One region of the Chromobacterium sp. HL1 genome, then DNA from elsewhere that is predicted to be linked to it. Evidence: riboswitches for the same ligand, from Rfam matches in the RefSeq annotation. Region 1 holds a riboswitch; the other holds the start of a gene.
The links. A riboswitch is a leader RNA that binds a small molecule or an ion and turns the genes downstream of it on or off. The one in region 1 is predicted to bind cobalamin.
Positions count from the first base shown of each region.

Region 1 (6,470 bases):
TGATGCCCGCCTCGGCGAAGGTGGCCATCTCGTTGTGCAGGCGGATGGCCATTTGCAGCAAGGGCACGCACAAGGCAGCGCCGGATCCCTCGCCCAGATGCATGCCCAGGTCCAGCACCGGCTCCAGCTTCAGCGCGTGCAGCGCCAGCAGGTGGCCGGTTTCTTCCGAGCGGTGGCTGGCCAGCAGCCAATCTCCCGCGCGCGGCTCCAGCGCCAGCGCGCAGAGCGCGGCGGCGCTGGAAATGAAGCCGTCCACCAGCGCCGGCGCGCCTTGCGCGGCGCTTTCCAGATAGAAGCCGGCCATGGCGGCGATTTCCAGGCCGCCCAGCTCGGCCAGGATGTCCAACGCGGACAAATCGCGCTCGGCGACGCGGGCCAGCGCGGTGCGCACCATTTGGCGCTTGGTGTCCAGGCCGGCCTCGTCCAGGCCGGTACCGCGGCCGACGATGCGCTCCGGCGGCAAGTCCGCCAGCCGGCAGATCAGCGCGGCGGACGCGGTGGTGTTGCCGATGCCCATGTCGCCGGCGATCAGCAAATTGGCGCCGCCGTCCAGCGCGCGGCGCGCGGCCAGGCGGCCCACTTCCAGCGCGGCCTCCGCCTGTGCCGGCGTCATTGCGGCCTCCCTGGCCAGATTGCCGGTGCCGGCCCGCACTTTGGCGTGGACGATGGGCAGCGCGGAGACGTCGCTGAGCACGCCGGCGTCCACCACCTCCAGCCTGGCATCCAGGCTTTGCGCCAACACGCAGATGGCCGCGCCGCCATTGGCGAAATTGCGCACCATTTCGCCGGTCACCACCGAGGGATAGGCGGACACGCCTTCCGCCGTCACGCCGTGATCGCCGGCGAACACCGTGATCGCCGGCCGCAGCGCGTCCGGGCAGACCTTGCCCTGCCAGGCGGCGAAGCGGCAGGCCAGCTCTTCCAGCCTGCCCAGGCTGCCCGCCGGCTTGGTGAGTGTGGCCTGGCGGGCACGGGCGGCCTGGTAGGCGGCGAAATCGGGTGAGCGAAAGGTATCGATGAATGTCATGAGATGGCCAACTCCAGCCTGGATGAGAGAGTGATTCAGCGGCGACTTTAAGCGATAGCCCGCCACCGGGGCAACCCGCAGCCGGTGGACGATTTGATCCTAACTAAACATATTTCTTTTGGCGCCATCCTGTCGGGATGCTCTCCGGTATAATCCGGAACCTAGCAGGTGTCCGCGGCTCAAGCGCCGCGGATGAAACGGGAAGCCGGTGCAAGACCGGCGCTGCCCCCGCAACGGTAAGGCCTGGCGTGTGAAGCTGTTCAACCGAGTCGCGCTCGACGCGCGAGACGTTGAACCTCAACGCCCAGGCGATGCAACGGCCACTGTCCATCGGATGGGAAGGCGCATCGCCGCAAGGCCGAGCCCGGAGACCGGCCTGCTGGCATGCGCGATCATGGAAACCACACTCGCGCCCGCCCAATGGCCGCCCGGAAGGCGGCCGCACTGGAGTATCGCGGGGAGGCGATCCGACAGACGGCCCGGCGTCCTGCCGCGGCGTCCCCCTTTTCATGCCTTCTTCGCACTCTTCCTAACCATGCCGCCCTGGCGGCCAGATTCGATGTGGAGTGTGTTTCATGTTCAAACCCCAACAATGCGCCTTGCTGGTCTCGCTGGCCTGCGCCGGCCAGGCCTATGCCGCCAATGTGCCCGAGTTCGCCGGGGATCCGGTAGTGGTGACTGCTACGCGCCAGCCGCAGGAAATTTCCAAGACCTTGTCCGATGTGAGTGTGATTACGCGTGAGCAGATTGAGCAATCAGCGGCAACCAGCTTACCTCAGTTGCTGTCGCGTCAAGGTGGCCTGGAAATTGTCAGTACGGGAACGCGTGGTGCACCGTCCAGTATTTTCATGCGTGGAGCCAACGCCAATCAGACGGTGGTGTTAGTGGACGGCGTGCGTATCGTCTCGGCTACAACAGGCACCAGCGCAGTGGAGAACATTCCTCTCGAACAGATCGAGAGAGTGGAGATTTTGAGAGGGTCTGGTTCCAGTCTATATGGCGCGGATGCGATTGGTGGTGTGATCCAGATTTTTACTCGTGAAGGCAAAGGTAGTCCCAAGTTGAATGCCAGCTTTGGTGTGGGCGACCATGGCCTGATGAAGGCCGGGGCAGGGATCAGCGGTAAAGTTGAGAATACGGCGTTCAGCCTGAATTTGAACCATGAAATGAACGAAGGTATTTCCGCGACGAATCGGGACAGTTCAAACTACAATCCGGATCGAGATCCGTATCGCAACCTTTCATATAGCGCTAACGTTACCCAAACACTGTTGCCGGGGCATGAACTGACAGTGCGTGCTTTTCAAACCTTTAGCAAACTTGATTTCGACCAATCGTCTGTGGGCGAAGATTTGCAGAAAAACAGGCAAAACGGCTTTACGATTCAATCAAAAAACGCGTTGACTGATCATTGGTCCAGCACTTTGCGTTTCAGTCATACCGTTGATCGTCAAGAGACGTGGGTTGCCAGTGATATGGTTAACCGTAGCAGCTTGATAGAAACTCGTCAGAATGAATGGTTCTGGCAGAATGATATCAAGACAGGCATAGGCACTTTCTTGGCTGGCGCGGTGCATACTCAGCAGAATGTTGACGGTCAATCTACTTATTTGCCGAATGGGTACTCGGTGACTCAACGCACCAATAATGCCGGATTTGTAGGCTACTCCGGGGAGTTCGGCCATAATTTGGTGCAGGCAAACCTACGCAATGATAGGGACTCCCAGTTTGGAGGTAAGACGACAGGACAGCTGGCCTATGGTTATCGCTTCAGCGATGAGTTGACTGCGCGTGCCAGCTATGGAACGGCATACAAGGCGCCAACCTTCAATGACTTGTATTGGCCCAACTATGGCAACCCGTCATTGCAGCCTGAAACCTCGCGTAATATCGAGCTGGGCTTGAAGTGGCTTGGTAAAGGCCGCCGCTTGGAACTGTCCTGGTTTGATAATCGAATTGAAAACCTGATTGTTTATCAGAAAGACCACTCCCTCAATCGTGATGCCCATAATAGGGGCGTCACTTTGTCCGGCGCTGCTACATATGGTGCGTGGGATCTTAGCGGTTCGGCTACCTACCAGGATCCGATTGATGAGAGCAGCCATTTACAGTTGCAACGTCGTGCGCGTGCCTTTGCTCAACTGAGTGCCGCCTATGACTGGGGTAAGGCGATCACAGGGGTTGAATGGCAGGCTAGCGCCAAGCGTCCGGATGTTGACTACCGGCCTTATCCCAATGTTCCAGTCACGCTGGGCGGTTATTCATTGACCAATCTGTTCGCCAACTACCGTTTAGCCAAGGAATGGACGGCAATGATGCGTCTGACCAATGTCTTCGAGAAACGCTACACCACGGCTTATGGCTACAACACCAGTGGTTTAGGTGGTTATCTCGGCGTCACCTACCAGGCGCAGTAAAAGTGTAGAGGTGTAACCATGCTCCACCTGATCACCGGCGGCGCGCGCAGCGGCAAGAGCCGCTACGCCGAAACCCTGGCCTTGGCCCACCCGGGTCCGGTCTGCTATCTGGCGACGGCCGAGCTGCGCGGCGGCGACGCCGAGTTCGCCGCTCGCGTCGAACACCATCGTCGACGGCGTCCGGCGGCGTGGTCGCAAGCGGAGGCCGGCCGCGGCTTGGCCGCCGAGCTGCTGCGTCGCGACGCGGCGGGCGGCCTGCTTTTGGTCGACTGCCTGGGCATGTGGCTGATGCGCTTTTTCAACGAGGACGGCGGTTTCGACACCGCCGGTTTCGAACAGGAACGCGCCGCGCTGCTGGCGGCATTGGAACAGGCCCGAGGCGAGGTGCTGCTGGTCAGCAATGAAATCGGCTGGGGCGTGGTGTCGGCCAATGCCCAGACCCGATGCTTCGTCGACGAGCTGGGGCGGGTGAATCAAGCGGTGGCGGAGGTCTGCCAGCGGGTGACGCTGGTGGCCTGCGGCTTGCCGCTGGTGTTGAAAGGCGAGATATGAGACGGTTGCCGGTTCTGGCCTTGCTGCTGGGCGCGCTGCCGGCTTTGGCGGCGGTCAGCGCCCAGGACGGCGGCGGCCAGACCATCACGCTGGCGCAGCCGGCGCAAAGGATTCTGACCCTGGTGCCGCACGCCACGGAAATGCTGTACGCGGTGGGCGCCGGCGACAAGCTGGTGGCCACGGTGGAACATAGCGACCATCCGGACGCCGCCAAGCGTTTGCCGCGGGTGGGCAGCTTCACCGGCTTCAGCCTGGAGGCGGTGATGCGGCAGCGGCCGGATCTGGTGGTGGCCTGGCGCGACGGCGGCGCGCCGCGCGAACTGGAGCGCTTGCGCGGCCTGGGCATTCCCGTCTATCTGAGTCACCCTTTGCAGCCGGACGACGTGGCCAAGGAAATGCTGGCCTTGGGGCGGCTGGCGGGCGTGGACGCCGCGGCCGGCAAGGCGGCCGCGAGCTATCGCCAGCGCCTGGCCGAGTTGCGCCGGCGTTACGGCGCGCGCGCGCCGGTGCGGGTGTTCTATCAGGTTAGCCAAACGCCCATTTTCACCGTCAGCGATCAAAGCTTCATGGGGCCGCTGATCAGCTTATGCGGCGGCGTCAACGTGTTTGGCGATGTCCGGCAGCCGGCGCCGCAAGTGTCCGCCGCCACCGTGGTGGCCGCGCGTCCGCAGGCCATTCTGGCCGGCGACGAGGCCAGCCTGCGGATGTGGCGTCGTTGGCAGACGCTGCCGGCGGTTGCCAAAGACGCCTTGTTCGCCTTGCCGGGCGACGCCATGGTCGTGCCCGGCCCGCGGCTGGTGGACGGCGCGGCGGCCCTGTGTCTCGCGCTGGACACAGCGCGGCAGCGGCTGGGTTTGACGGCCAAGTAAGCGCCGGCTATCCTCGCCGCCATGGACAAGGAACTGGAATATCTCGAGTCGCGGGTGACGGCGTTGGTGGCGCGCATTCGCGAACTTGAAACACAAAACGGCCGTTTTGCCGAAGCGCTGTCCGAAGCGCTGCGCGACAATGCGGAGCTGAACTTCAGAGTGAACGAAACCCGCGCGCGGGTGGCGGCTCTGGTCGAGCGCCTGCCCAAGGCGTCGGAGGATGCGGAATGAGCGACGTGGCTCAGGTTGAAATCGAACTGCTGGGACGTTCCTTCACCATCGGCACCCCGGCGGAAGAAAAGGAAACGCTGCAAGAGGCGGTGCGTCTGCTGGCCGGCAAGATCGAAATGATCCAGCAGCACGGCAAGGTGATGGACGCCGACAAGATCGCCATCATGGCCGCCTTGAACATCGCCCACGATTTGTTGAAGACAAAAGTGGGAGAGGGCTTGGAGATGGCGGCGTTTCAGCGTAAAATACGCAGTATGAGCGAAGCAGCCGACCAGGCGCTCCGCGAAAGCCAGCAAGCGCTGTTTTAAACCGCAGCCCGCTGGCGAACACCAAGGTCAGTACCCCCTGCGGTGTTTGTGAAGGCACACAATTCCTTTGTACCAATGCGTTCGCTTCAGGCTGCCAGCGTGAGTCATGGGCGTGCCGCGTCCTCTAGAGGATGCGCCCGAAATGACTGGCAGGCGGCCCTCCCTGGAAACAGGGTACAAGCGAATTTTGCCCGAACGACACTCGCGGGGGCTCCCCCCTCTGCCATGACCGCACCCTCTCTTGTTTCCGATCCGTTTCCCGTCGACAAGCCCGCATTGCGCAGGAAAATTCGCCGCGCGCGTCAGGCCCTGAGCGCTTCTTACCGTTTGCAGGCGATGCGGGCGATCGCGCGTCACGCCTCGCGGCTGCTCAAGCGCGGCAAGCGCGTGGGCGCTTATCTGGCCGCCGGTTCGGAGCTGGATCTGGAAATCCTGATGAGCGCAGCGCTGTGGCGCGGCGCGGAAGTCTATCTGCCGCAGATTCCGCGGCGCGGCCGCCGGCTGTGGTTCAGCCGTCTGGGCGCGGCTGACCGCTGGTATCTGCATCCGCGCTACCGGATCGCCGAATACGATGGCCCGGCGCTGCGCGCCGAACGGCTGGATGTGTTGTTCGTGCCGCTGCTGGCCATCGACGACGAGGGCTATCGTATGGGGCAGGGCGGCGGCTTCTACGACACCACGCTGGCCTTCCGCCAGCGCGCGCGCTTGTTCGGCAAGCCCTTGCTGGTGGGCGTGGCCTACGATTGCCAGCGCGTCGAGCGCGTGCCGCGCGAGCCCTGGGACGTCCGGCTGGATTATTTGCTGACCGAATCCGGTTTGCGCCGGCTGCCTTTGAGCCCCCTATGCCGATAGCCATCGTCTTCCTGGCCGTTTTGCCGGCCTTGGCCCTGCTGGGGCGGCTGGAGTGGGCGGTGGCGTGGCTGTATCTGAGCTTGAGTCTGCTCTGCTTCATTCTGTACTGGCGCGACAAGCGGGCGGCGGAGCGCGGCGGGCCGCGCACGCCGGAAGCCCGGCTGCTGTGGCTGGGTGTGCTATGCGGCTGGCCCGGCGGCCTGATGGCACGCCG
Region 1 is NZ_CP162399.1:19,519-25,988, forward strand. Features, by position in the region: gene cobT (nicotinate-nucleotide--dimethylbenzimidazole phosphoribosyltransferase) at 1-1,027, opposite strand, end outside; cobalamin riboswitch at 1,177-1,421, shown strand; gene AB1Z25_RS00100 (TonB-dependent receptor domain-containing protein) at 1,603-3,444, shown strand; gene cobU (bifunctional adenosylcobinamide kinase/adenosylcobinamide-phosphate guanylyltransferase) at 3,463-3,996, shown strand; gene AB1Z25_RS00110 (cobalamin-binding protein) at 3,993-4,865, shown strand; gene AB1Z25_RS00115 (hypothetical protein) at 4,887-5,096, shown strand; gene AB1Z25_RS00120 (cell division protein ZapA) at 5,093-5,404, shown strand; RNA gene ssrS (6S RNA) at 5,436-5,619, shown strand; gene AB1Z25_RS00130 (5-formyltetrahydrofolate cyclo-ligase) at 5,681-6,256, shown strand; gene AB1Z25_RS00135 (DUF1294 domain-containing protein) at 6,247-6,470, shown strand, end outside.

Region 2 (6,470 bases), 2.2 Mb from region 1:
GATGCGCACGGTGACGTCGATGCGCGGCCGGCCCAGTTCGGCCAGGGGAATCACTTCCAGACCCTGCACCCGGCGGCTTTCCTGTTGCCAGCGCGGCTTGACGCCGAGCAGGGACAGGATTTCGGCGATGTCGTCGCCATGGGTGCGCATCGCGCTGGTGCCCCACACGCTGATGGCCACCGATTCCGGATACTGGCCGGTTTCCTTCAGATGGCGGGCCAGCATCTCGCGCGCCAGGCCGTCGCCTATGCGCCAGGCGGCGTTGGAGGGCAGGCTGCGCGGGTCCACCGAGTAGAAATTGCGGCCGGTGGGCAGAATGTGGGCCATGCCGCGCGTGGGCGCGCCGCTGGGGCCGGCCGGCACGTAGCCGCCCTCCAGACCGCGCAAGAGATTGTCTATCTCCTCCGCGGTGCGGGCCAGCTTCAGGCACAGCTCGGCGCAGACGAAGTTCAGCACTCGTTCCAGATCGGCCTTGGGTTCGATGCCGGGCAGCATGGCGGCGACGGCGGCCGGCACGGCGGCGCTGTCGTAGCCGCGCGCGGCCAGCTCGGCGATCAGCGCGCGCGACAGCTTCAGCACCGCGTCGTGGGCGTCGGCGCGGGTGACCAGGGGCAGGCCGGCCAGCGCTTGCAAGGCCGCGGGGGTGTCGCTCAGCCGTTTGCCCTGATCCTGCTGCCACAGCGTCCAGTCGCCGCCGCAGGCCGCCGCCACGCTGGCGGGCAGGCCGGGGATGCCCAGATTGGGCAGCCGGGTCAGCGCCAGCAGCATGTCGACCAGCGCCTCGCCCTGCGGCGCGTTGCCCAGCACGTGCAGGCCGTCGCGGATCTGCGCCGCGCCCAGCTCGCACAGATAGCCGTCAATGTCCTCGATCAGGTGGGCGACGTCGACGCCGTCCATCTTGGCCAGGCTCAAGGGCACGCCGTCTTCGTTCAGCGTGTCGTCCCAGTCGTGGTCATGATCGTGGTGGTCGTGGCTGTGGCTGTGGCCGTGATGATCATGATGATGATGGTCGTGGTGATGGCCATGGTGTTCATGATCGTGATGGTGGTGCCCATGATCGTGGCCGTGGGCGGCCTTGGCCGGGCGATACTTCGCCGCCGCGGCCGCCGCCGGTTTCATCGCGGCAGCCGGTTTGGCCGCCTGCGGCCGGTATTTGCCGTGGATGGCGGCGGGCGCGTGATGATGTCCGCCATGCGGGTGCGGGTGCTCATGATCGTGGCGAGGCTCGTGATCATGGTCGTGCTCATGCTCGTGATCATGTTTCAGCATCGCCGCCAGGTCGGTGTCGAGCTTGGCCTCCTTGATCAGGTCCCAGATCTGTTGCTGCAACAGCGGCAGCTTGTTCGGGTCCAGCAGCTCCACCTGGTAGTACTCGTCCACCAACTGGGTCAGCTGCGCCAGCGGGCCGTAGCTGTCGGCGGTGGTCATCGTCGGCGTCAGATGGTCGATGATCACCGCGTGGCCGCGGCGCTTGGCCTGCGAGCCTTCGCCCGGATCGTTGACGATGAAGGGGTAAAACAGCGGCATGTCGCCCAAGAGCGCATCCGGGAAGCAGTTCTGCGACAGACCCACGCCCTTGCCCGGCAGCCATTCCAGCGTGCCGTGCTTGCCGACGTGGACGATGGCGTCGGCCCGCCAGTCGTCGCGCAGCCAGCGGTACAGCGCGTAGTAGTGGTGGGTGGGCGGCAGGTCCGGCGTGTGGTAGATGGCGTCCGGGTCCATGCCGTAGCCGCGCGGCGGCTGCAGCGCGACGAAGACATTGCCGTAATCGAGGCCGGAAAACACCAGTTCGTCGCCGTCGACGTAAGCGCCGCCCGGCGGCTGGCCCCAGCGCTGCAGCATTTTGTCGCGCAGACTGTCCGGCAGCTCGTCGAACCAGGCCTGGTAGCGCTGGGCCGGCACGCGGGCGGCGGCGTTTCGCATCTGCTCGGCGCTCAGGTAGTCCTGATCGTAGGCGCCGCGGTCTATCAGCTCGTGCATCAGCGCGTCGCTGTCCGGCGGCAGCGGGTCCATCTGGTAGCCGCGTGTCTGCATGCCGCGCAGCATCGCGTACAAGGAGGCCGGGGAATCCAGCCCCACCGCATTGCCTATCTGCGAGGCCTTGCTATTGGAGTTGGTGAAGATGAAGGCGATGCGTTTGTCGGCGTTTTCCACATGGCGCAGCCGCGCCAGGCGGGCGGCGATGCCGGCCAGGCGGCGGGCGCGGTCCGGCAGCGGCGCGTATTGTTCGGCCTGGCCGGGCTGGTCCATCATGGCCGGCTGCTTGAAGCTCAGCGGCACGCCGATGATGCGGCCGTCGAATTCCGGCAGCGCCACGTTCATCGCGGTGTCCAGCGGGTTGAAGCCGCGGTCCGAGGCTTCCCATTGCTCGCGCGTCATGCTGCTGGTGATGGCCTGCAGCACCGGCAGGTTCAGCCGGTCCGAAGCCTCCACCGCCCAGCCGGGCTGGGTGGGGCCGTCGTTGTTGATGTCGCCCATCGCGAACGAGGTGGTGTTGATCAGCAAGGACACCTGGGCGCGCGGATCGGCCAGCAGCGCCAGCGCCGCCGGCAGGCCGCCGTCTTGAATCGTGCGCAAGGACGAGGTGAACACCGGCAGCGCGTTGACGCCGCGCTCGGCCAGGCAATCGACCAATAGATCAATGAAGCGGGTGTTGCCGGACAGCCAGTGGGCGCGGTAGAAGCACAGGCCCACGGTGGGCCAGTCCGGGTTGCGGATTTCCAGCCAGTCGGCGAGCGAGCAGGGCGCGCTCAGTTCCGGGTGGTAAACGCCGTGCTCGGGCAGCGGCAGCGGCGGCTGGTAGCCGAAGCCGGTCAGCAGCAGCCTGTCCGCCAGGCAGCGCATCAGCTCGCCCAGATTGGCGCTGCCGCCGGCCTGCAGATAGGCGTGGACGTCCTGCTGCAGCGATACCGGCGCGCTGCATAGCGCTTGCAGCTCCGGGTCCGGCTCGCCGGTGCCGCTGAGCACGATGACCGCGGCCTGCAGCCGGCGCGCGTGGGCCAGCAACCGCTCCAGGCCGGGTATCGCGTCGGCGCGGCCCAGCACGCGCAGCACGATGGCGCGGGCCTGGGCCAGTTGGCCGTCCAGCAGCGCTTGCATCGCGGCCTCGTCGGCAATGCCTTGCAGCGAGATGCCGGCGACAAGGGGAAAATCTTCCGGCCAGCGCGCGCGCGCCAGCGCGGCGAGATCGGTGCCGGCGTGGCTCAACAGGGCGAGTGCGGCGCTCATGCCTGCGCCTCCGTTTCGATGTCGCCGACGCCGGTTTTATGGAACACCAATTCCTCGACCGGAACGCCGCCCTTCAGATGCTGGCAGACGATGCGTTCGATATCGCTTTCATTCACCTTGCGGTACCAGACCCCGTCCGGATACACCACCATCACCGGGCCTTCCTTGCACACGGCGAAGCAGTGGCTGCGGGTGCGCTTGGCGCGCAGGCCTTCGCAAGCGTCTATGCTGCGGCCCAGGTGCAGGAACATCGCTTCCGAACCCTGGCCGTCCGGCGTGCAGCGCGGGCCGGTGCACATCAGCACGTGTTTGTCGTGGGTTCTCATCGCGCCTCCGGCGTCAGTTGGTCAAAACGCTTCCATTTATAAATGGCGGCGGAGGCAAGCCACGTCAGCAGGAACACGCCGATGACGAAGTAGCCGAAATGAGCCAGATCGTTGTTGAGCGCTGAGATCAGATCCCAGAAGCCGCCGGTGAGCTGCAGCTTGTCCGCCAGCAGGCCCAGGCCCTCCAGCCCGCCAATGCCGACGGCGACGAGGACGGAAACGAAGGTGATGGTCAGGTTGTACCAGAGCTTGCGCACCGGATTGACGAAGGCCCAGCCGTAGACTTCCACCATCATCATGCTGTCCAGCGTGTCCACCAGCGCCATGCCGGCGGCGAACAACGCCGGGAACACCATGATGTGCCACAGCGCCACGCCGTTGGCGCTTTGCGAGGTGGCGATGGCGAACAGGCCGATTTCAGTGGCGGTGTCGAAACCCAGGCCGAACAAAAAGCCGATGGGCAACATATGCCAGCTCTTGGTCACCATGCGAAACAGCGGCTTGAGCAGGCGCGCGATCAGGCCGCGGTTGTTCAGCAGCAGATTCAGCTGCTCGTCGCAAATGGCCTCGCCGGCGCGGGCGCGGCGGAAAGCGCCCCATACCGCGCGCAAGGAAGACAGATTGATCAGCGCCAGCGTCAGCAGAAAGAAGGCCGACACGCTGGTGCCGATAACGCCGCCTATCTCCTTGAAGCCGGCGACGCGGCTTTGCAGCGCGCTGGCGGCGAACACGATCAGGGCGACGGCGATGACCACCACCGCGGAGTGGCCGGCGGAGAAGAACAGGCCCACCGCCGACGGACGGCGGCCTTCCTGCATCAGCTTGCGCACGGTGTTGTCGATGGCGGCGATGTGATCGGCGTCCACCGCGTGGCGCAGGCCGAACAGATAGGCGAGCAGGGCGGTGGCGAGTTGGGCCGGATGGTCGGCGAAGGCGGCGAAAGCCCAGGCCCAGGCCAATAGATTGGCCAGGATCAGCCCGGCGAGTATCGGCGCGTGCTGCGCCAGACGGCGGCCGGTGGACGGCGCGGTGGATGAATGCATGGTGCCCTCGGAGACGATTTCCGTCGCGCAAACGAGGGCACAGGTCGCCGAGTGTTCATGAGCGGCGCATGTGCGTATCCCCCGGTACACCCCGCCCGGTTTCTGCTTGCGTCGACACGTATGACGGCCGGTCTCCTGGCTCGCGCGTCGCCGTCCGGCGCCGCCTTCCCGGCCCGTTTAGGGACCAGTGGCGTTAGGCGTGGACTCTGCGCTTACAGTTGCGGGGGCAGCCGCGGTCTTGCACCGCGTTCCCGTTTCACCCTCTGAGAACCTGTTTACGAGCTGCCGCGCGTCTTGGCTGGCGAGCTCGCACACAGGTTTTTGGGGCACCGTCATGATGGGGTCGGATGATACGTGACAAAAACCAGGCTGTGAACAGCTGGCGTTTTGATTTTAATTACAATCGCCGCCAATCCGCCAAGGCCTGTTCCAGCCGCGCCCAGTCCTGTTCGCCGCTAGGCAGGCCAAAGCGCAAGCTGGGCAGGGACTCGAAATAACGGCTCAAGATGCCGCGCCCCGCCAGATGTCGATGCAAGGGCAGGCTGGCCGCGCCGGGAACCCACTGGAACAGTTCGCAGCCGCCGGCCGGGGCGAGTTCGTGCCGCTCCAGACAGTTCCGCAGCCGCGCGCTATCGCGCAGCAGCTTGCTCCTCATGGATTGCTGCCACGCGGTGTCGCCAAGCGCCAGCGTCACCGCTTCGCGCGCCGGACCCGCCATGGCCCAAGGCCCCAGTTCCTCGGCCAGCGCTTGAAGCAGCGCGGCCTGGGCGAACACGAAACCGGCGCGGGCGCCGGCCAGGCCGAAGAATTTGCCGACCGAGCGCAGCACGATCAGGCCCGGCTTGCCGATATGGGGGAGCATGCTGTCCCGCGGCGACGCATCCAGAAACGCTTCGTCGACCAGCAGCCAGCCGCCGCGTTCCGCCAGCCTTTGCCGCCAGTCTTCCAGCAAAGCCGGTTCAAAACGGTCTCCGGTGGGGTTGTTGGGGTTGCAGATTTGAACCACGTCCAGCTGATCAATATTCGCGGCCAGCCCGTCCGGCGTGAACCGTTCCACGCTGTGTCCGCGCCTTTGCCACTGGTAGGGGTGTTCGGCGTAGCACAAGGTCAACATGCCGACGCGGCAGGGCGCTCGCAGCCGAGGCAGCACCTGGATGGCGGGTTGAGAACCGGCCACCGGCAGCAGTTGCTCGCAACCGTAATATTCCGCTGCCGCCGCTTCCAGCCCGTCGTGGTCCTGCGGCAGCCGCAGCCAGCCGTCGGCGGACAGCGGCGGCACTGGCCAGCCATTGGGATTGACGCCGGTGGACAGGTCCAGCCAACCCCCAGGAGGAATACCGTATTCAGCGGCCGCGCGCAGCAGGCCGCCTCCGTGTTCAAGCATGCATGACTCCAATCAAAACAGCCCACAATAGGGAAAGACCGGCCCACAGCCATGCGCCGCGGCTGACCAAGCGCACCGCGCGGCCGATGTCCTGATGCGTGGGCGCGGGGCCGCAGCCCAAGGGCGGGCGCTCCTTCCACTGGCCATGGTAGCGCGCGCCGCCGCCAAGGGAGACGCCCAGCGCGCCGGCGCCGGCCGCCATCACGGGGCCGGCGTTGGGGCTGTACCAAGTGGGCGCCTGCGTTCTCCAGCAGCGCCAGCCGCTTGCCGCGTGGCCCAGCAGCAGATAGGTGAGGGCGGTCAGCCGCGCCGGGACATAGTTCAACACATCGTCGAGGCGGGCGGCGGCCCAGCCAAAATGCAAATAGCGGGCGTTCTTATAGCCCCACATCGCATCCAGCGTGTTGGACAGCCGGTACAGTACCGCCCCGGGCGCGCCCAGCAGCAGAAACCAGAACAGCGCGGCAAAGACCGCGTCGCAGCCATTTT
Region 2 is NZ_CP162399.1:2,268,226-2,274,695, reverse strand. Features, by position in the region: gene AB1Z25_RS10320 (cobaltochelatase subunit CobN) at 1-3,228, opposite strand, end outside; gene AB1Z25_RS10315 ((2Fe-2S) ferredoxin domain-containing protein) at 3,225-3,554, opposite strand; gene AB1Z25_RS10310 (HoxN/HupN/NixA family nickel/cobalt transporter) at 3,551-4,597, opposite strand; cobalamin riboswitch at 4,706-4,887, opposite strand; gene cobD (threonine-phosphate decarboxylase CobD) at 4,995-5,981, opposite strand; gene cbiB (adenosylcobinamide-phosphate synthase CbiB) at 5,974-6,470, opposite strand, start outside.
Region 2: another riboswitch for cobalamin. It lies ahead of AB1Z25_RS10310 (HoxN/HupN/NixA family nickel/cobalt transporter); the one in region 1 lies ahead of AB1Z25_RS00100 (TonB-dependent receptor domain-containing protein).